Regions from separate parts of the Halioxenophilus sp. WMMB6 genome, predicted to be linked through region 2. Evidence: predicted binding sites of a transcription regulator. Region 2 holds the regulator's gene; the other holds the start of a gene.
The links. Region 2 encodes FNR, which switches genes on or off when oxygen is low (the NO sensors DNR and NnrR bind a similar motif). Its sites were predicted from a motif close to TTGATCTAGATCAA; they were not measured.
Positions count from the first base shown of each region.

Region 1: a site for FNR is predicted at 2,765-2,778, ahead of SBL51_RS21265 (YdcH family protein). Genes of this name have one in related genera too.

Region 1 covers NZ_JAWMQR010000012.1:55,160-66,511, forward strand. The annotation lists gene SBL51_RS21250 (alpha-ketoglutarate-dependent dioxygenase AlkB) at 596-1,270, opposite strand; gene SBL51_RS21255 (Nif11-like leader peptide family natural product precursor) at 1,271-1,489, opposite strand; gene SBL51_RS21260 (hypothetical protein) at 2,247-2,645, shown strand; gene SBL51_RS21265 (YdcH family protein) at 2,842-3,087, shown strand; gene SBL51_RS21270 (TraR/DksA family transcriptional regulator) at 3,094-3,408, shown strand; gene SBL51_RS21275 (NUDIX domain-containing protein) at 3,639-4,121, shown strand; gene SBL51_RS21280 (class I SAM-dependent methyltransferase) at 4,130-4,822, shown strand; gene SBL51_RS21285 (formylglycine-generating enzyme family protein) at 4,860-5,993, shown strand; gene SBL51_RS21290 (hypothetical protein) at 6,091-6,432, opposite strand; gene SBL51_RS21295 (hypothetical protein) at 6,757-7,188, shown strand; gene SBL51_RS21300 (NifB/NifX family molybdenum-iron cluster-binding protein) at 7,249-7,737, opposite strand; gene SBL51_RS21305 (hypothetical protein) at 8,184-8,735, shown strand; gene SBL51_RS21310 (DUF2750 domain-containing protein) at 9,255-9,665, opposite strand; gene SBL51_RS21315 (flavodoxin) at 9,737-10,303, opposite strand; gene SBL51_RS21320 (cyclin-dependent kinase inhibitor 3 family protein) at 10,611-11,171, shown strand; gene SBL51_RS21325 (hypothetical protein) at 11,177-11,352, shown strand, end outside.
Region 2 covers NZ_JAWMQR010000014.1:13,859-25,210, reverse strand. The annotation lists gene SBL51_RS22380 (purine nucleoside permease) at 1-379, opposite strand, end outside; gene puuE (allantoinase PuuE) at 643-1,554, shown strand; gene SBL51_RS22370 (hypothetical protein) at 2,090-2,233, opposite strand; gene SBL51_RS22365 (hypothetical protein) at 2,641-2,772, opposite strand; gene SBL51_RS22360 (coproporphyrinogen-III oxidase family protein) at 2,761-3,960, shown strand; gene fnr (fumarate/nitrate reduction transcriptional regulator Fnr) at 4,108-4,845, shown strand; gene SBL51_RS22350 (Hsp20/alpha crystallin family protein) at 4,940-5,356, opposite strand; gene SBL51_RS22345 (phosphatase PAP2 family protein) at 5,592-6,275, opposite strand; gene SBL51_RS22340 (ArnT family glycosyltransferase) at 6,304-7,848, opposite strand; gene SBL51_RS22335 (NAD-dependent epimerase/dehydratase family protein) at 7,870-8,883, opposite strand; gene SBL51_RS22330 (lysylphosphatidylglycerol synthase transmembrane domain-containing protein) at 9,274-10,281, shown strand; gene SBL51_RS22325 (glycosyltransferase family 2 protein) at 10,271-11,287, shown strand; gene SBL51_RS22320 (ArnT family glycosyltransferase) at 11,277-11,352, shown strand, end outside.

The DNA.
Region 1 (11,352 bases), on a different contig from region 2:
CACCAGCCCTGGTTGTTGGCCACGAATCAGCCTGGCACCAGGAGGGTGCTCGAGAGGTGGGCTTACAGCTTCTTGCCGGTTTGGTTAGCCCCGCCGTCACTCTAGGTATAGTTCATCCCTTTCGGGCATGACAAATCGCTGTTGGTTTTCAAGCTAACGCTGATAAGGCAGCGCTAACCTTTGGTCGAAAAGCCCCAGCCGGTGACGTTATCTTGCTACCGCAGTCACAATTTCTAACTGGCCGCGATACTCTATCTTGTCGTTTTCGCTAGTTGCAGAAGAGGGACATACAAATACCGTACCTAACCCATCCGCTCGCCCCGGGTTAGTGAGGCAATTAGCGAAGTTATTGCGCACTTATCACCCACTGCGGCAGATAAATCTCTATTCAATACGGTTAAAAGGACATTTCTTCTCCCCACACGGCCAGCGTCAGTTGGCCGGGGTCAGCTGCCTGCTCAATTTTGGTGCTTGATTCGGAGTGACGTGTTGGTCACTGGTTGCAAACCGAACAAAATCATCCGTTAATCGGCAATAGGGCTGCGGAGCTGTGTAGGCAAACAGGCAAGTTGGCTGACGGCGGTAGCCTGCCCACCTATTTGGCGGGTGGTGGCAGTACCCGGCGGAAGGTCAGATTAATGCGCGGCTGATGGATTTCCGGGGCGGGGGGGACTCCGTGCTGGAAGTGACGCTGAAATTCCGGGTGCATAACCAGCAGGCTGCCACTGTTGAGTTCCAGTTCACCGACCTCGCCGGTGGCAGAAGAGCGGTATTGGAAACCTCGTGTCGCGCCGAAAGTGACAGAGGCGATGAGCGGCTCGGTGCCCATTTCGCGGTCGTCGTCACTGTGCCAGCCGACATAATCGCTGCCATCCCGGTAGAGGTTCACCAACACGGCATTAAACGGATAGTTGAGTTTGGCTTCCAGTGCCCGGCGAATCTGAAGCAGCAGAGCATTCCAGGGCTGGGAGGTAAGCAGGTTATCGGTGTAGCTGTAGACGATACCTGGGTCTGCATGCCAGGTCTGCTGCCTGGGCAGTTGGAAGGAGCGACCGGCCACCGAGTAGTGGTTGGTTGGCCAGGGGTGTTGATGCAGAAAGTACTGCAGGTAATCGGCCTGCTGGGCTCGATTGAAAAAGCCATCCCACAAGCTCAAAAAGGGCGCGATACGTTCATCCACGGTCCGGCTTGTCGGTACCTCTATAGAGGTGACCGGCGGTTCACTGGTAACCGCCGGTACAGGCGCAACCTCAAATACCGAAGCCGACATTTAGGCTCGCAATAGGGCTTTTACCAAACGCTCAGAGAGCTGGTCGGGCGTAAATTGCGGCTCATTGGGCGGATAGAGGGAGTCTTCATCAAACTCGAAGCCGTTGTCCCGAGCAAGGGCGAACATCTCTTTAAGTTTTTGACAGCTTTTCAATTGTTCGGCCAGTGCCGGGTCGCTTTTTGCCTTGGCAGAGAAGGCAGCAATCACATTTACAGACATGGTCTTATCTCTCACTTAATCTGGTGGAACTAAAGGTCGTAATCTGGTGGAACGGTACGGCTTAGCCGCAACAGGGGGTTATGAGCAAATAGTTAGCCGCTAATGTCTGGCCTTTGGCAAAAAAAGCAGTTAACAAAAAGTTATTTAAAAACAAATAGTTATTGCTATTTGTAGGAAAGTGCCTGATCTGCTTTCTGTTGCGGGTGCCGGTGGGGGTGGCTGTTTTGGCGGATTTGCAACAAAGGGTGGTGTCCCACCTTGGTGAAAATTGTCGGAATTGGTACAGGTTGCTGCAGAATTTGGGATTTGTTGAATCGGGTCTTCGTCTGCACGCGCAACGCTCGTTTTCAGTGGTCCAATTTGTTCCCTTTACGACAGTCGTTGCCAATGCCTGAACCGGTTAATGTCGACTTCAGATGGCTCCGATAGGTAGCTCATAACACGTTGAAAGCTGAGGATAAATAAGTAAATCGACCTACTTGAGGGGGACTGGGACATATCATAGGGTTAATACTTTTTTAGGGGTATTTGACTTAGCTTCGTCTCATTGCACAGTCAGTTAATTAAACATGCATATAAATTGCAGAATAGTCGCTGCGAACATGTATGCACAAACTTGCAAATGATAATTATTATCATTTGGCTTGATTTTTGAATTGCTTGATCGTGAGCGCTGGTGTTTGGAGCAGCGCTTTACTTGATCAGAGGGCAACATCACCCACGCGGTGAAATAACAGAATAAAAAAGGTAAATGAGCATGTATGAGAGTAAAAAGTTACTCGCCCAAGCAGAGTCATTGGCGAGTCAAGGCCTGTGGGCGGATGCCGAGAGTTTCTATATCGCCGCTTGTGAGTCTTCCGCCGAGCATGTACGCCATTGGCGCGGCGATAGTGAAACCATAGAAACGGCAGTACTCTGCTACCACCGATTGGCACGTTGCTGTTTCGCCCAGGGGCGAGCGGATGTCGGCCAGGGCGTCTGCGAAAAGATCGATCTCCTCATCGAAGATTGTCGCCAACACTGCACGGTAACTGGCGCTAGCTGTGTGGCGCTCAGCCGCGCATTGGCGAAGACCAAATCGGAACTGCGCAGTGCCCAGCTGCAGCGGGCTCTGACCGAGGGGATGGATTCGGGGTTTAGCAGGCGTTTAAACTAAACGCCTTCAGTTTTGCTGAACTGTGCTTGGCGGGCCGGGTCATACTGGTTATTCTTTTCTACGGTCCACCTGCCGGATCGGCTGATTCCTCACTGCCTTCGACAGGGCTCGGTTTGAAGCTGATGTATATCAAGCATTCAACCAGGATTCGTCATAATCTGCTCTGCGAACCATCACCCAACTAAGGAGCCATCCTGTGGCTGTAGAACATCACGATTTAGTGCACGAATTACCGGAATACAAAGATCAAATCCACGCCTTGAAAACCTCCGATAGCCATTTCCGCAAGCTTTTTGATGAGTACCACGAGTTAACCAAAGAGATTGAAAACATGGAGAACGAGGTGACCCCTACCTCAACCGAGGAGGAGGAGTCCGCCAAATTGAAGCGTCTGCACCTGAAAGATGAGATGGTGACTCTTTTGAAACAGACACAAGGTTAGCCCCTTATGAATCTGCCCCAAATAGAACAGCAGTTGCGCAGCCAATTGGATGTGTTGCAACAACGGTTGCAGAAAATCACCTCTGATTTAACCCAGCCCCACTCAGCCGACTCCGAAGAGCAGGCCCAAGAGCGTGAGAATGACGAGGTTTTGGAGCGAATTGCCCAGGAGACCCGGGAGTCGATCAGCCATATCAACGCGGCCTTGGCCCGAATTGCCGATGGCAGTTATGGTGTCTGTGAAGCCTGCGGTGACAATATCGCGCCGGCGCGCTTGATGGCCATTCCTGAAGCCACCCTCTGTGTGAAGTGCGCCAGTTAAATCAACCCAGTCACACCACCTGGCCTGACCATCGCGTCTGACTATCTCGCTAAGGTAAGGTACTCCAAGCTAAAGCCCGGTCTGTCCCCGGGCTTTTTGTCTATTTTGCCGATAGTGTCTTTTTCGCCGTTTTCGATTCTCTAGCGTCATCGGGGCCTTTGGTCTGTTATTAGGCTGGTGGTGCCGTTGCGGTGTAGACTAGCGGGCCGTCGATAGCACAGAGATTACGCATGAAATACTGCCCGGAATGTGCCAGCCCGCTGGCTGAACAGCTGATAGATGACCAAATACGACTCGGCTGTTCTACTCTGGAGTGTCAGTTTGTCCACTGGAATAACCCCACTCCGGTGGTGGCGGTGATTGTTGAGGTGGCCGATGGGGTGGTGATGGCGCACAACGTCAGCTGGCCGCCTGACTTCTACTCGATCATTACCGGCTTTCTGGAGACCGGAGAAGATCCCATTGAGTGTGCCCGCCGGGAAACCGAGGAAGAGCTGTCACTGGTGTGCGACGAGATCTCTCTGGTGGGGGTCTACCCTTTTGCCCGCCAGAACCAGGTGATTATCGCCTATCATGCCCGGGCCTGGGGCGAGGTGCGCCTCAACCACGAATTGGATGACTACAAAATCGTACCGGTGGATGAGTTACAGGGGTGGCCAATGGCCACCGGCCTGGCCGTCACCGAGTGGTTGGCCAAGCGCAGGGGCGCGTAAGGAGAACGATGTCGCTATCCCCGTTAGAGCGTCTTACCGAGAAGCTGCGCGAAAAGATCCCCAACGGCGAGTTGGCCCTCACCCGTCTACCCCAATGCGACGCTATTCAGTTGTGGCTGCTCGATGCCAACTACCCCCAGTGGCAGTTGAGCCATGAGCAGGCCGCCGAGCTGATGGATAACCCGCCATTTTGGTCGTTTTGCTGGGCCAGCGGCCAGGTGCTCGCCAAGCAGATACTGGCCAACCCCGAGTGGGTTGCGGGCAGGTCGCTACTCGATTTCGGCGCGGGCTCCGGCGTGGTGGCCATTGCTGCCAAGCTGGCGGGTGCGCGCGAGGTGTGGGTGTGTGACCAAGACGCCAATGCTCTGTTGGCAGCAGAGGCCAATGCCGCGCTCAATGGCGTGAGCCTGCAGTTGTGTAACGAACTTAGCACCGCGCCCAGCACGGATCTGGTGACTGTGGCCGATGTCTTTTACGATCGGGATAACCTGCCGCTGCTGGCCACTATGCAGAAAAAATTTGGAGAGATTTTAATGGCCGACTGTCGATTAAAAGGTGAGCCGTTGCCGGGGCTTACCATTGTCGATTTTCAGCGCAGCCATACAGTGCCCGATCTCTCGGAGCTGGATGAATTCAATAATGTCTATATCTATCGCTCGACAGGCGTTTCCACCCAGGCGGTTGATTCGTCTACCCCGTAAAATCAAAATTAATTATTAAAAGAAAGATAGCATCAGGATGTTTCGCAAGCAGAAAAAAGTACTGTTGTATTATTTGTTGGTGGCGCTGGCTAGTGCTTTCGCAGAGGCGGCCACTACCAACCCAAACAGCCCGGATCAAAACTCCTCTGGCCTCAACCCTTCTGACTTCAACCCCTCTGACCCCAACCCCTCTGCCCCTAACCCCTCTGCCCCTAACCCCTCTGACCAGCGCCTCTGTCAAAACTACAGTGGCCTGCCCGAGCCGGAAGGTGAGCATCCGGGCATGGTGCACCTGGCGGGTGGCACTTTCGTTATGGGTAATGATGCCGGCCATAAAGATCACGGTACGGGTAACTTTCAGCCCTTCTACGAAGAGCGCAGCGAAATGGCGGTTACCGTTAAACCCTTCTGGATCGATCGCCACGAAGTGACCAACGCCCAATTCGCCCAATTTGTTGCCGAGACAGGTTATGTCACCCTGGCGGAACGCAAACCCAAAAAGGAGTGGTTTCCTCCCGGCTTCCCGGAAGAGGAGATGGTGGCGGGTTCGGCGGTGTTTATCGCACCCGAGGAGCCGCCGCGAATGGATGATATCTCGGCTTGGTGGCATTTTATTCCGGGCGCGGACTGGCGCCACCCACAGGGGCCGGCCAGTAACATTGAAGGCCGTATGAGCCACCCGGTGGTCCATGTCGCTTATGAAGATGCCGCTGCCTACGCCGAGTGGGCGGGCCGGTCGCTACCCACCGAGGCCCAGTGGGAGTACGCTGCCCGCGGGGGCTTGGCGCACGCGACCTATACCTGGGGCGATAACTTTCGCCCAGATGGGCAGTGGATGGCCAACACCTGGCAGGGCCAGTTCCCGACGGAAAACAAGGGCAGCGATGGCTATATTGGCTCGGCCCCGGTGGGGTGTTTCCCGGCCAACAATTACGGCCTGTTTGATATGGCCGGTAATGTTTGGGAGATAGTCCGGGACCCATACCAACCCTTCCACGCCTCAGACGCCGGCGAGCAGATGGTACAGCCGGGGCAGCATGTCATTAAGGGGGGCTCTTACCTCTGTACGCCCACCTACTGCATGCGTTACCGGCCATCCGCCCGGCAGCCACAAGAGTACACCTTAACCACGTCCCACATCGGTTTTCGCACGGTCATAAACGAGTGGTAGCTATCGATAGTAAAAAGCCCGATAGCTAAAGACCCGACAGTGAAAACCGCACCACCGGTGCTGTTGAGCGCCGGCGGTGCCTCAGCTGGTAAATCGCTCAGCTGACGGCAGTGCAATCTTTTACCTGAGCGATGCAGGCGTTGTCGCGCACACTGTGCAGGGCATTGTTAAAAACCATCTCATTTTCAAACAGCACGCTTTTCACCAGTACCTGGCCGCCACGGTTTTTAATGACGAAAAACTTCTCGCCTTCGGGGCCGGTACCCACGGCGATCATATCGCTCATCATTGAACCCACGCGCACCTCCTGAATGGCCTGCTCGGCTTCGGACTTGCTCGCGAACTCGGCACTCATCATCAATTGATCGCCTTTGCCGTTATAAAAATCAAATTGAAAAATTGAGTCGCCGGTGGTTTTCAATTCAAAGGTGGCAGCCATGCTCTTCTCCAATAGTGTCGTAAAAATTAAATCAGCCAGTATGGTTGCTCTGGAGCAATGCCTGTGCCACGCCGTCAAGCCGCTCTTACTCCTTAATATTGACCAAAATCAAAATTTTTGTCGTCTAAGCAACAAGGCAGTCGACGTCTGTGTCGCAACCACCACAGAAAAGGGCAATTAGCCGTAGAAAAACGCGAAAGCACGGCGGGATTGAAAATTGCTGATTGCTTGCAGAAGGACAAACGCTTGCCAAATTGTTTGGCTGATGGCGTGCCGACCAGGGTAGCAAGCTGCCCTGGCCACTCGCTCAAATTTGGAGAATCTGTGATGCAACCCCTATCGATTAGCATGAATTTACCCAGCCGCGATTTGGAAAAATCGGCCATGGAGCGGGCTATTACCGCGTTTGCTTTGAGCATTGCCACGCAAAAGGAGGCAACCCAGGGACTACAGGCGGGGCCGACACTGGATATCACCTTTATGTTGGCGTTTAACGGCGATAAACCGCCGTTTGATGGAATGCGTATGGGTGGCTATACCGCCAATGACAATACACTCTATTTTCAGGCGGCGGTGCCAGAGACGTTTAACAACTCTGAGCGCGCCAAAGATTACGTGGCGGCGATACTGGAAGACGTGGTCACTAATGCCATCGACTATTTTCAAACCACAGACATCCGCTTTGATGCCATCAACTGGAAACGGGCGCTGCCGCCGTTAATTAGTGGTGCCGATAAGATCGTACTACCCAACTAAAGGCTTGGCTAAGCCTTGCCGGGTAGTTGGGAGGGCTGAATAAACCGGGCTAGGGAGGTTTTACTCCTCCCAGTCCTCATCTTCCATATCGTCGAAGCGGTCATCGGATTTGGGGGCTTTCTTGGCAAGAATGCGTTTCAGCATAGGGGAGGGCTCACCATTGAGCTCGGCCTGTAGCTCTTCGATAATCTCCTCCACATCCGGCCCCTCTTTTACCACCACTGGGTTAACGCCAATCGTGACCAGCTGTTTGGTGGCGGAGCCGCCCACAGATCCGCAGTAGACCAGGTCGCAGCCCAAGAGCCACTGTAATTTGGGCTTGAGCTTGTCTTCGTTACCATCTTTAAGCTCTTTCGGAAAAATTTTACTGGCGATCAGTTCGGCCTCATCGCCATCAATTTCGTAGACAAAAAAGCCCTGCGCGGAACCAAAGTGCTGGTCCACCATTTCCCCGTCCTGGCTGGCAAAGGCCACTGTTAATTTGCCGTTTGGAGCGGCGTCCTCGGGTTGTAAGTCGGCTACACAGCTGATTTCAGCAAGGGTATTCATAGCGATAGTCTCCACACATATAAAGCTCTCATTAGCCTTGCTAACGATAAGCAGCCAGTTTGAAACTGATCCAGCGAAAAGTGTTCCAGTCCCGCTGGTGGAGTGGCATGGCTCTTGAAATAACCTCATTGAATTGACCAAAAACAATTCGAGCAGCGGGTAAGCCCTGCGCTGGCCCCTTGTTTCGTGCTGAAAAACGGGTAATCCGTTGCGGAAACTGCGCTTACAGTGCTGTTTGCTTCGGCTGTACCGTTTTCAGGTTGTTGGTAAGAGGTGTAGAGGGCTTGTCAGCCCGGAAGGCAGTGGCCAGTGCCCGATCAGCACGCCATGGATTTCCAGGTTGTGTAGCAAATCCGACAATGCCGCGCTGTTGTATGCAGCACAGAGTTGCCCGTAGGGTAAACATCAACTGTCACTTATTGATTAATGCGTAGAGGATAGCGTCTATGAAAATTGCCGATATTGAGTTTAAAGACGAAGCATTTAAGGCCTGCGTATTGGCAACAGGTTGTGAAAGTGCCGAAGAGGTGGTTGAACTGCGATGTCGCAAGCAAAAGATCAAGGATATCACCGGAGTTGAATTTCTGACTGAGCTGAAATTGCTGGATCTCACCCGCAACAGCCTGACAGACGTAGACCTCTCCAAAAACACTAAGCTGGAAGAGCTGTTTCTGGGTAACAATGCTATTGAAAGCCTGGATATCAGCGCCTGTAAAGAGTTAACCCATCTTGAGATCTTTATGAATGATCTGGAAGAGTTGGACGTTAGCAACAACAACCTGATTGAGGAGTTGTGGGCCGATGTTAACGACCTGAAACAGCTCGATCTTAGCAACAGTGTGGCGTTGACTGACCTGCGGGTTAACAACAACAACCTTACCTCGCTGGATGTCTCCGCCAGCCCCAATCTGGCCAAACTCCTGGCAAAAGAGAATCCACTCAGCGAGCAGTCGGTTAGCAGTTTGAGTTCGCTCAACTTAAAGCAGCTGCAGTTGTAACTGCTCTCTTTTCGGTTCGAATTGCGGGCTCCATCCAACTGAGTTCACGCTGCTATGCTGCGAGCGTGAACCGGTAATAGCAAAAGGGTGGAGTTCGTCAATTGCTGCTGTCTGTCAATTGTTGCTGCCTGGAGTGGCGGTATGGATTGTCCTATTGATGCTATTAATTGAGTGCCGCGCAATTAAATCAGGCTTAATTAAACAACGCCCAAATGGCTGGTCTTACTACCAAGGTCTGTGTCCTCAGGTATTAATTGGCCGTCATTCTGCGAAATTGGCTATTGTTAGCTATTTATCCGGTGAATGGTTTGCACGCGGTGGCGTGATACTTTCACAACACCGCAGGGGTGAGGTGGGGGGGAACCACAGCTTAACCGTGGTTTATCAACATGGCTAACATGCCGGACTGGATTCGCTGCTGATTGATGCAGTCAAAAATTTCAGCCCGGCTTTTGAGTTCGGCTAAAGACGAGCGTTGCAGGCAGAACAATTCCTGCTTAAATCGATCGATTGTGTAGTTCAGCCATCCATTCGATATTCGCCGGCATCAATCATTCCGGTGAAAATGCTCAGTAGACGATGTGGGCTAACCAGGCAGCCCGGTTTATTGGGCTTGGCCATAATCTCCACCAAAACGTCATCTTCAATCAGCATCTCCAGGGTGTGGTACATAAAATCTTCCAGAGATTCCGCTTGTGGTTGGCTGCCTTCCCACTCACCGACAGCGGCATCCTTTGCGTATTTCTCGTAGGGCCACACCGGCATGGCTTGCTCGCCATTTTCGCCTACGCGATAGATCCATTCACAACCGTCGTCAAGACCCCATATCTCTTCGGTTTCAAACACCCGGGTTAAAAAATATTCCAGCTGCTGGCCTTCGGACATGGTATCTGAGTCTAGGTACTCAGCGTCGTACGGTGCGTAGCGCATGGTGCTCTCCAGTATTGAATACAGACGCGATAATTAATCAAACAGTTCGCCAAACTTATGGCTGGCTGCTATCAGGCGGCTTCTGTTTCGCTGATGCCGGCAGATTGTTTCAGTGGCTCGCGAATCTGTTCAGCCCACTGATCCAAGCGTGCTTCGGTTAACATCGCCTGATTTTTATTGTCTACCGCCAGGCCCAGAAAGCGGCCATCGATAATGGCATCGGAGCCTGTGAACTCATAACCCTCGGTGCTCCAATCGCCAACAATGGTGGCCCCGCGGTCTTTGAAGAAACGGTACAGGTGGCGCATGGCACTAACAAAGCGATCACCATACTTCACCTGGTTACCAAGGCCATAGATGGCAATGGTTTTACCGCTCATATCCAGGGTTTCAAGTTGTGGCAGAAAGTCCTCCCAGCTACCGTTTTTAACACCCAACTCAGCGCTGGGCAGCGCCCCTTCACCGTAACTGGGGGTGCCAATAATCAACGCCTGGTATGCCATAAAGTCGTCGGCGGTGATGCGATTAACGTTGAGTGGTTTTGCACAAAACTCTTCGCCCACTCGGGTCATCAGTTTTTTGGCGATTAATCGGGTTGTGCCGGTGTCAGTGCCGAAAAAAATTCCGATTTTCTTCATGCTCGAGTGCCTTTAATAAGTTGTGACAGCTGGGCTGTTGGCCGCTTTGTCGGGTTGTCGTATTTCATGAGGTAATTGCAAAGAATGAACCAAGGCGGTTGAATTCTTCCACAGTACTGATATTTAACAGTGCTATTCAGCTTTGGCTGATCTGTATCAATTTCGGGTGGTCTTGTCGGTAATTTGGTTGTTGGATTATTGCCACCCTGGGCTAATTTAGCGGTAATTAAAACAGATGTGGTTGTCGGCTGTATTTATAGATTGGCAGTGTCCACAACCGGTGGTTAACCTAACTTAAAGGCAAACAATGGTGACCGTACGAACCAGTATCACCCACCCTCTACAGATTGCAGAGGTTCGCTTAAATCCAACACAAGGGCGCATTGGTATCACCTTTTGTCCGGGTAAGCACGACCGCCTGGCGGCCACCGGTGCCTGGGCTCGGGATCTCGCTACCGACATCGACGCAATCGTTGCCTGGGGGGCCAGCCTGGTACTGACGCTGTTGGAGCCAACCGAGTTGACCCTGTTAAAGGTGCCGCAGTTGGGGGTTCAGGTCGAAGCACGTGGCCTCCAGTGGCGACACCTTCCGATTGCCGACTACTCCGTTCCCACAGACACCTTCGAGCAGCAGTGGCAGACTCATGGCCGCGAAATTCGCCGATTGTTGCGCGCTGGCGGAGATATTCTCGTGCACTGCAAAGGTGGCCTGGGCCGGGCCGGAATGATCGCTGCGCGTTTGTTGGTAGAGCTGGGTATGACGCCAGATGAAGCCATCAAGCTGGTACGCAAGGCGCGTAAGGGCGCTATTGAAACCCCCGCTCAATTGGCACTGGTTCGTCGAACGCAGGCGATTACCGAAGAGTAGCGAAGGTGAATTCAAACGAGCTGTTGATTGATACCAATCGGATGGTGCGCGTGGGTGGCCAGCTTGGCAGTAACCCCGCCGGTATTTTTGAAGAGAGCAACGGCCGGCGTTACTACGTAAAAAACCTGGAATCTGAAGCCCATGCGAGCAATGAATTTATTGCGGCAAAACTTTATCAATT
Region 2 (11,352 bases):
GATCGAAGCGTGGGTCCAGCCCTAGCGCCATGATGGCGGCGGTGGATTTGGCGGTACCCATGCCGGTCACCATACCCAGCACGCCGGTTTCTGTGTTCATATAGAGATCGTGGTGCGACTGCGGGAAAGCAAATTGGGTATCGAGGCCGGCGCGCTCCTTCCAACGCTGGAATTCACCGGCGGTATCACCGCTGTCGTCGCCAATTTCAAACATGGTAACCACCACCACTTTCACCTCGATGGGCTTGGTGGCCTCTGCCACAGGGGTGGTTGCCTCTGGTTCAGCTGGCTTACCACAGGCAGTCAACAGACCGACCAATAGCGCCACGGCCAGTACCCCATAGCGGTTAAAGAATGTCACCGTTTGTTCTCCTCTCATGTATTGGTTTCCCCCAATTTTTAATTTCATGGTTAAGCTTGGCCATATCGCAAGCAGGCTTGGTGCCAAAGCTGTCTAGTTGGTCAATTTTTTGAATGGTAACGCGGATAGCCCCCTGGCGGACAGACTAGCCGGCTAAGCACGCACCAAGCTAAGGCAAAACAGTCGCACTTTCCACCAGCGGGCACCAATATTATCCTCACGCCCTACAAGCGAATGATTGCCACAGAAGATCGGCCACGAGCCACCCACGGAGAACAGCAATGAGTTTTTACCCTCGCGACCTTATCGGCTACGGCGCCACCACCCCGGCACCCAACTGGCCCAACAATGCCCGCGTCGCCCTGCAGTTTGTTATCAACTACGAGGAGGGAGGGGAAAATTGCATTCTCGATGGCGACCCGGCTTCGGAGCGATTTCTGTCGGAGATTATTGGTGCGGAGGCCTTTGCCGGCCAGCGCCATATGAGCATGGAGTCAATCTACGAGTATGGCAGCCGGGCAGGCTTCTGGCGTCTGTACCGGCTATTCACTGAACGACAGCTGCCGGTGACGGTGTTTGGTGTGGGCCAGGCACTGGCCAAAAATCCGGCTGCGGTGGAGGCGATGCTCAAGGCCGATTGGGAGATCGCCTGTCACGGCTTGAAGTGGACCCACTATCAGGACATGGCAATAGAGCAAGAGCGGGAGATGATGGCCCAGGCCATTGAGCTGCACACCCAGGTCACCGGCAGCAGGCCGCTCGGCTGGTACACCGGTCGCGACAGCCCCAATACCCGTTTATTGGTCGCCGAGTACGGTGGCTTTGCCTACCACTCCGACTCCTACGGCGATGACCTACCCTACTGGTGTTACGATTTTGAAGAGCCGTTATTGACCGTGCCCTATACCCTCGACAGCAACGATATGCGTTTTGCCACGCCCCAGGGTTTTAATGCCGGCGATCAATTCTTTAATTATTTAAAAGACAGTTTTGACTTTTTGTACGAAGAGGGAAAAACCGCGCCGAAGATGTTAAATATCGGCCTGCACTGCCGACTGGTTGGCCGCCCTGGACGGGCGATGGCACTCAAGCGGTTTCTCGATTATGTGCAGCAGCACTCGCAAGTGTGGGTAGCCACCCGTTTGGATATCGCCCGTCACTGGCAAGCGGTACACCCGCCAATATCAGCGTGATTTTTAATAGCAGGCCAATGGATTACACCGTTTGCCACGCAACAGTTAATTAAACCGCCAGCCCCGGACCCTCACTCAGGCGGGGCTATCACCGAACAATATTTCAAGCCGACCATTATCCCCAAATAGCAACGGAAGCGTGTGAATGGTTTGTTACCACTATTTGCTTTTTATTAACGGCTCTTTCTACTATTAACGATTTCTATCTACACAACAGCGAAGTCGCCCGCTGGTATTTAAATCGGCCGGGCTTATCCATTTTCCGTACAGTAAAGAGCACTATCGACTCAGACCAGATTCAGACAACGGGCGAGATAGGAGTGGTCACTCGCTGACCAAACCCGGAACTCGATCAGCGGTAACACCTGGATTCGATTTTAACGACATTCATGTTAGGGATTGCGCACAGTTATTCACCCGCTTTCCCCAAATAGCCGTGCTAATTAGCGCTACACGCAAACAATACAAGTGTTCAAGTTTATGCGCTCATTTCCCGACGTACTCGGCTACCCGAAAATACCAATCAACCGCTTAACTATTTATGGGCAGGTGCGTCCGGTGGGTTTTTTCGCAACTCTTCACGAATATGACTGACCATAAATTTAGTTGCATAGATCACCACGGCGGCAGTGGCAACAACAACAATAATCCCAGACAAAACAACGGTATCAATATACATTTTTGAACCCTCAATTCGATTTGGCTTGCTACTCTTTTACCGGACGCAGCCGGCAATTTTGGAGAAGTCATTCGCCCTCTCCACAGTTTGCAAACTACGCCTTGGCGCCCCCAGGGGCTTGACACATGTCAACCTGTTGTGGTGGGGAGTAGTTACAGTAACTTGGCAATTGATTTAGAGCAGATGGACGCAGGATAGGCGCCCATAGCGTTTGCGAGGAGCCAAGGTTGCTCTGGATAATAACGATAACCGCCGATTGCGGCGCGCAAGTGAAAGCAGAGATTCACAAAAGCGTGACGCATAAGCAGGGGGGCCAGCCAAACAGTGACGGCCCAGAGAGCGTCTATTAGATAATTAGGATTAGTACTTCGATGGCCACATTCTCCCCGCCAGCAACAGACATATGGTCAAAACTGCACAATCTGCCAGGCATCCAAGCCATACAACCACTCGTTGACCGGCTCACGGATTTCAACCTGGATGCCGCTGCCCTGCGTGACATAAGCAGTGAGTGCCGGCAGCTTGCTGTGTGTGTCCACGTCCCCTTCTGCCGCGAAGTATGTAATTTCTGCAATTGCAATATCGTTGTCACCCGCCAATATGGTCTGGCTGCACAGTATGTGGATATGCTCCGGCGTGAAATCCAGTGGTATGGCGAGGCTCTGCATGACACCCCACTCACCCAATCACCGTTAAAACAGCTCTATATTGGTGGCGGCACCCCCACCTTTCTGTTGGCCGATGAGCTGCGCAGGCTGATGAGCGGTATACGTGACCAATTTGGTGTGTCGACTAGCCCCGACCGGGATTATTGTATCGAAATTGACCCGCGCTTCTTCGATTCTGAAATGGCACAACTCATCAAAAGTCTGGGCTTTAATCGTGTTCAATTTGGTCTGGAAGACTTCAACGTGGATGTCCAGCAGGCCACCAACCGTAAATATACCGGCCAAACGGTACAGGATGCGGTCGCAGCCGCCCGTCAGGCTGGTATCAAGCTGATTAGCATCGACCTGCTCTACGGCCTCCCCTACCAAACGCAAGCCAGCTTCGCTGCCACCTTAAAGCAGGTTGCCAGGCTTCAGCCGACACGTGTGTTTATGCGCCACTTTCAGTTCGAGCCGGCGACCTTTCAAACCCAGGCCCAACTCAATGAAGCTGAGATACCTGACTCCAATACACTGGTGAGCCTGCAAAATCTGGCGGCAGAGTTCTGGCTGACCCAAGGCTACGCACCACTCGGCGCTGTTGGGTTTATGCGCAACACCGACCCACTCTATAACGCTGCCGAGCACGGCATTCTGTATAGCTTTCACCGGGGCTACGGCAGCCAACCCTTTGATTTTCAACTGGGAATAGGCCAATCGGCGATCAGCCGTACACCGTCAGCCCTGTGGCAGAATCAGCGCCACCTGCGCGACTACACCAAACAGGTGGTTAAACAGAACCACTCGATTAGCCGGGGGTTGTATCTCAACGAGGATGACCGGGCTCGTCAGTTTGTAGCCGAAAAACTTCTTTGTAATCAAAGTATTAGCAAGAGAGATTTTGAACAGCGGTGGCAGCAGCCATTTGATGATTATTTTGCCGATGAGATGGCAGTGCTGAACTGCCTAAAAACCGATAACATACTGCAAAATGATGCCAACAGCTTTGGGCTGACCGGCTCAGGGCGCTGGTTCGCAGCCGAGCTGGCAGCACTGTTCGATAGCAACTTGGCGCACTAGTTAACCATTCATGCGATAGGGGCGCCATTTAGCCCGCATAACTTGCTTATTAGCTACTTACGATTTACCTTCTTTGAAGGCATGCACTCTCGCCATTTTTTTTGTACACTCTCCCTTTACCGCACCCGCCTAGGATTTTAAAACGCTATGGCCAACAGTAACTACGTTCGCTGCAGCAATTGCGCCGTCAGCAAGTTTTGTCTGCCCCACACCCTATCCGGGGAGGACATCAATCATCTTGAGGGGATTGTCCAGCAGAAACGGGTACTCCACGCCGGCGAAACGCTGTACCACTCAGGCGACCACTTTGATGGCCTGTACGCCATTAGCTCTGGCAGCTTCAAATCAGTTGTGATCGCCACCAACGGCGATAGTCAGATCACAGAATTTGCATTCCCTGGTGAAATTTTGGGTTTTGATGCTTATCACGGCAAAACTCACAACACCTTCGCAGAGGCATTAGAGACCAGCAGCGTCTGCTTTTTACCCCAGGCTCAGCTGGACACCTTGTCACAGAAAGTACCAGCCCTGCAGCAGCAGCTTTATAACCTCTTCTCGGCAGAGATCCAAAGCAACAATGAGTTCCTGTTAATGATGGGCAAACGCTCAGCCGAAGACCGATTGGCCGCTTTGCTCATCAACATCTCCAGCCGCTACTCTCAGCGCGGCTACTCAGCAACCCAGTTCCGCCTTTCCATGTCACGCACTGACATCGCCAATTACCTGGGTCTGACCATAGAAACCGTTAGCCGCCTGATTCGACGCTTCCAAAAAGAGGAGCTCATCGCGGTCAGCCAGCGGGACATCACCATCATCGATTTGGTGGGGTTAAGCGAACTGGCCGGTACTCACTGCACTTACGAACAGGAAGTCGGCTCCCGCTAGCCAGTCATAAGCGCTGCTGCTTACAACTCTTCTGCTCCAGCTCTACCACTACGCTGGGCTGAACCATCAGAGTTGGCCACAGCAGCGTCCATCACTATTTGATCTCAATTTTCTTTTGTGTGGGTGGCAACTCTTGTGCCTTCGGCGCCTGCAAGGTTAACACGCCATTTTCAAACTGAGCGCTGATATCACTCTCCTGCACACCTGGCCCCAAATTGAAGCTGCGCTGGTAGCTACCAAACCGGCGTTCACGTCGAATGATTTTATCGCCCTCTTCCTGCTTCTCGTCACTCTCCATTTTGGCATCCAAGGTTAGCAGGCCATTGTGCACGGTAACGTGAATGTCTTCCTTTTTAACGCCTGGCAGATCAGCACGAATTTCGTAGTGATCTTTTTTATCTTTGATATCTACCCGCGGTGCGAACACTCCGGCAGCGCCTTCCCCGGGGGCAAAGAAAGAGTCGAAGAAGTTATCGATATCCCAAAGTGAATTGCGTGGTACTAAACTCATGGTTACTCCCTCCTGAAATCACTATGCATTGCATTTAGAAAAAGGTTAGAGCGAACTACACACCAAACACTACACTGCCAAATCCCACCTTTTCTCGCTCACCAACCTTTGAGTACAACATGCCCGTTAAGGTACTACTGGGAGACATTATTTTTTTGAGATACGTCAACCATAGCCAATACCAAGTTGGCATATCTAGCCGCACAGTTAATTAAGGCGGGCAATAACTACTCTGCTATCGATTAGAGAGTTGCGGCAGCGGGTAAGCGGTGGTAGCTGGACTATGAAAAATTGGATCCAAACGGAAGCACTCAGCCAACCACTGACAACCAAAGTGCACCACCCAATAAGCAAAAACCACATCACTCAGAAAATGGCCTCCTTGCATAATGCGCGTCAGCCCAACCAAACAACCAAGTGCAAAGCCAAACACATACCAGCGTCTATCACCAAACACCCAGGCCAAGGCTATCGTAAAAAAAGCAATGGCGGCATGACCACTGACGAAGGAGCAGTTAGTATCGCAGGCGCCGGAATAGGTGAGTGGTGCAGTGAAGGGTAAATCACCGCCAAAAATAGTAATATCACCAGGACGTGCTCGCCCAGTGGTGTTGTTTTTTAACAGTGTATTAACAAGCAGGCCAGGCACCAGCAGCAGTGATACAAACAGATAACCAGAAGCCTGCCGAAGTTTATGCCAGTTACTGGCGCCCCGCTTAATAATTAGCTGCCATTGGCTGAGCAGAAGCAGGGCCAACAGAATAAGCAACCAAAGAAAGTGAATTTTAGCGAAAAAGCGGTAGATAAATACCACTTCCGGTTGAGCGGCCAGATTAAAGCCGTGGTGATAAAAGGTGCTACTGACGGACAGATCGATCTCAGGCCACAGAATAAAAACGATCGTTGTTACAAAAAACAAGACCACATCCAAACGCGGTATTAGAGTTCTACTGTTTAGGAACCATTTCTCCATAACCATGAAACCCTCTTAGCCAATAAATATATAAGAGCTTGCCAGATGTAACATGATAATCTTGAATTGTTTCCAATAGTTGAACGTCCATAAATCGTTCTATGAACGGTGCAGCTACTGGGCTGTTGGTCAGAAAAAGAAACTCCTGCCTATCGTTATTTTGCCAATAACTGAAATTATTTTTTAAATCGTAGTAATCCTGAATGTGGCCAGCGTCTTCGTTCCAATAGGCAAAATTATTGCTGCCAGGATAGAGGTAGTAACCGAAATAGGCCAGCAGCTTGCGCGAGTCACTCGCCAGCACGGCTGCGGGATAGTCTGCTTTATAGTGCTGCAAGCGATTGCCGAGCTCATCCCAACCCAGCACGCGTTCATATGGATTATTCTTGGTGGTCGACTCAACGCCAGCCTGCTTTAGTAGCACCGGGTAGTGATAAAAAATCGCCAATAGCAGCCAGTTACAGACAACCGCCACCATCAAAGACTTCGGCCTCTCCCGCAACACAGCGCCGAGCAGCAGCACCGCGCTAATCAGTGCCGGCGCAGCCCAGTTGGCAAAGGCTCGGCTAAACAGCGCCTGCACAGCGATGAGGGTCAACAGGCCAACACCAGGCCACAAAACAACTCTGGCCCACTCCTGCTGATGGATAAGGCTCGCTACCATTCGCCAGTTACGCCACAACAGATAGGCGCTCACCAGGCCCAACAGAAACAGCTGGCTCACCAGAAACTCAAGCAATTTCAGCGGATGAATCAAATTGCCCGACAACTGTGAGATCTCGGCGGTGTGCTGCCAAGAGACCCAATGATTTTGGTAATTCCAATAGACGTTGAGTGAAAACAGCGCAGCGGAGATAAGCACCGCCAGCCAAGGGCCCGCTTGCGACAGTATCGGCCGCCGCTCACGATTGAGTAACAGATAGATAAAAACCGTGAGAGGAAATACTGCGAAATTGTATTTACTCAGCATCCCGCAGCCAGCAAAGAGCCCCACTAAAGCCCAACGATAGAGCGCCCCGGTTTTAAAAGCCCACAACAGCTGCCAAAGGCTGAGCGACCAAAAAAGCAGTAGCACAGAATCCGTGGTAATAAACAGGCTGTAGAAACCCACCAAGGGCATACTGGAAAAGAGCAGGCCGGCGGCGGCACCGCTGTGCCTCCCACCAAAATCAGAACCTATCCGATAGACAACCCAGCTGGTTAGCGTCCAGGCACAGAGTGCAGAAAATTTAATCACCTCTTTGGAGTCACCGGCAATAGAGGTGAACGCCCCAATCAACCAGGCCAACATTGGCGGCTTGGAGTAGTAACCGAGATCCGGGCTTAATGACCAATGGTAGTAGTAGATCTCATCGTAAAATAGGCCAACATAGGGCTGCCAGATAAGGTAACAACGGTAGCAGAATGCCAACAAAAGTAGACTATAGAAGAGTACAACCGGGCTACGCCAGACTGCGCTTAAACCAACGCTCTGCCATACAGAGGCAGGGGTGTGTGGCGTGTTATCAAGCTCCGTCATCGCAAACCATGCCTGTTGAAACTAGAGTTGCCGATACTCCCGGAACCACTCAACAAAGCGCTCCAGGCCCACTTCAATCGGTGTCGCAGGCGTAAAGCCAACCAATGCATGGATACGGTCGATGTTGGCGCAGGTTCGGTAAACATCCCCCGCCTGCATGCCGACATAATTTTTAACGGCAGCACAACCAAGCAGTTGCTCCAACAGTTCGACAAAGTAAGAGAGTTTAACCGGCTTATTATTGCCGATATTAAGTATGCGGTGGGGTGCATTGCCGCCACTGGCCGCGGGGGGTTTTAGCGCAACTTTTACCAGGCCATCGACAATATCATCTATATAGGTAAAGTCGCGATAGAGGTCTCCCTCATTGTAAATATCAATGGGCTTCTTCTGGCGGATGGCCTCGGCAAATTTAAAGTACGCCATATCCGGTCGCCCCATAGGGCCATAGACCGTAAAAAAGCGCAGGCCAGTTGTCGGAATTTGGTAAAGATGGGCATAGCTGTAGGCCAGTGCCTCGTTAGCCTTTTTAGTAGCAGCATACAAACTCACTGGCCGATCAGTCGCCTGCTCCTCAGTGAACATACTTTCGCTACTATTGCCGTAGACTGAACTCGAGGAGGCATACACTAGGTGATCAACAGGGTTGTCTCTGCACGCCTCCAGTATGTTCATAAACCCAACCAGATTGGACTCAGTGTAGGCGTCAGGGTTATCGATTGAATAGCGAACACCCGCCTGGGCCGCTAAATGCACTACCAAATCGAAGTCAAACTCAGGAAACAGTGCTTTGAGGCTAGCACCGTCACTGAGATCCAACCGCCGAAACACGAAATGGCTGTGCTTTTCCAACAACGCCAGGCGGCTTAGCTTCAATTGGCTATCATAATATTCATTAAGGTTATCGATACCCACCACCTTGGCACCGCACCAAAGCAGATACTCGGCCACCCAGTAACCGATAAACCCGGCAACCCCAGTAACGAGTACCGATTTTCCCTTGAAAAATTTTTGTAGTTCGTGCTCAGACATCATGCCAATTATCTGACGATGTGGTTGGAAATAGGCGACCGGCTGGTATCGAAGAACAGCGTTGCTGTAAGAATACCTCATCCACCCTTAAGAAAACTTTAAGGCGAATAGAGAATACTACAGCCTAGTAACACTTTTTTGACAACGACTTTTCGTTACCGAAACAATTCTGTCAAAATAGCATAATAGTATCGCGAGCCAAACAAAGGATGCAGCTGTGAAGGGAGGCAACTTTTGGTCTGGCTCTGTCAAAAATCACGATTAACCCGATATACAATCGCTCGACAGAAGCGCCAGAGGAGTTGAAAGAGCGTCGATGCCCAGTTATGCAACCCTACCCTCTTAACAGCAGTGCTGGGCAAAACCGTTTTCAGTAAAGAATGACCACCAAAAATGCTCAAACAACTCGGCTTCGTTAGCGCTATGCCCGCACACAATTCAACCAAGCAAAGCTGGCCGGGCTTGAACCCATGGAAGTGGTTACTGGGAGCCCTCGTCCTCATCCTTCTACTCCAGGTAGTCGATCACTGGCTCGATTGGGCGACACTGGCAGAGGCGTGGCAGGAGCTGGATAAGCCCAAAGCGATGATCGGCGTGGCGTTGATCATTGCCAGCCATCTGTTGCGTGGCCTGCGCATTCACTGGCTATTGAAAGAGCGGATTAGCAGCCGTTTTCACGTAATGATCAAGCTATCAGCCTGGCACCAATTTACCAATAACCTGCTACCCATGCGCCTCGGCGAGGCGGCCTTCCCTATCTTAATGAAACGCTACTACGGTGTTACAGCGCTGGACTCGGTATCGCAGCTGGTATGGTTGCGCATGCTGGATCTGCTGTTTATGGCGGCGGTGACGACTAGCGTGCTATTGCTTATCAAGCCACTGTTGGGTGTTGCCGCACTGGTTGCAGTCGCTCTGATGCTGGCGCTTGGCGAATGGTTACTGGCCCTGAACCGTCAACACCGGAGTCTGCCGCCGTTGCTGTCGCGTTTTCGCTGGCTGAACACCGCCCTACAAGCACTCCTTCAGCAGGCGCCCCACTCCAACCGGCAACAGCTCCAACTAATCGCCATCACCGCAGCCTCCTGGCTCAGTAAACTGCTGGCGGTCTGTATCGCGATATCACTCTTTTCGTCACTGCCACTGATCCCCTCCCTTGCCGGCGCCATCGCCAGTGAACTGGCCGGCATACTGCCCATCCACGGCATTGCGGGTTCGGGCTCCTTCGAGGCGGCGTTTTATTCGGGTATCAGTTTGGTTGAGGGCTTCAGTGCAGACTGGCTGGCCGTGGCCATCAACGTTCATATCTTTCTTTTCGCAAGCACTACTCTGATGGCGCTCTTCTGCTCGCTTATCCCGGTAGTAACGGCTAAACAACCTGTAGGTGAACATGACTTGTAACAGTGATCCGACGATCGCAGCCTCCCTTCTGGCAGGGCACAGCCTCTCAGTCGTAATCCCCTTTTATAACGAGCAGGGCAACTGCCTGGCCCTACTGGAAGAGTTGCAACAGGCGCTAACAAACCTACCCTGCCCCTGGGAGGTGATCTGCGTCAACGATGGCAGCCGCGACGGTACCCAAGCAGAGTTGAACCAGGCTCGCCAGCAATTGGGCGGCCATGTGGTACTGATTCAGTTTTCCCGCAACTTCGGCCAGAGCGCGGCCATGCAGGCGGGAATCGACAACGCCCGTGGCGATATCATCGTCACCCTGGATGGAGACCGACAAAACGACCCTGCGGATATTCCCGCTATAATTACAGAGCTCATCGGCAAAGATCTGGATATGGTCGCCGGCTGGCGCAAGAACCGCCAAGACAGTGAACTTGATCGCAAGCTCCCATCGCGCATCGCCAATCTGCTAATTCGTAAGGTCACCGGTATCGACATCAAGGACAACGGCTGCAGCCTGAAGGCTTTTCGGGCGAGTGTGATCAAGCAGATCACCCTGATGGGAGAGATGCACCGCTTTATTCCCGCCTGGGTCTCCGGCGTTACCGATCCCTCCCGCATCGGCGAGCTGGCCGTCAACCACCGTGCCCGCACCACCGGCCAATCCAAGTACGGCTTGTCGCGCACCTACCGGGTGATTTTGGACTTGATCGTGGTGCGCTTTTTTATGCGTTTTGCCCGTCGTCCCGGCCACTTCTTCGGCGGTATTGGCATGCTCTCGGGCAGTATCGGTGCACTGATGCTCTTCTACCTGCTGGCCCTGAAGCTTTTCACCGGCGCCGATATCGGCGGTAGACCGTTACTGTTCACCGGCATTTTGTTGGTAATTACCAGTATTCAGTTGATTACCACCGGCATTCTGAGCGAGCTGCAGGCACGCAACAAACCCGTGCACTACCCCACCCGCTCGGCAACGGCCAATGGCGACCGAACCTGGAGCCAGCATGAGCAGTAAGGTAACTGCTCATCTCGACCATAGCCCCTACGCCTGGCTGCTGGCCCCCAGCACGCTAGTGGTAG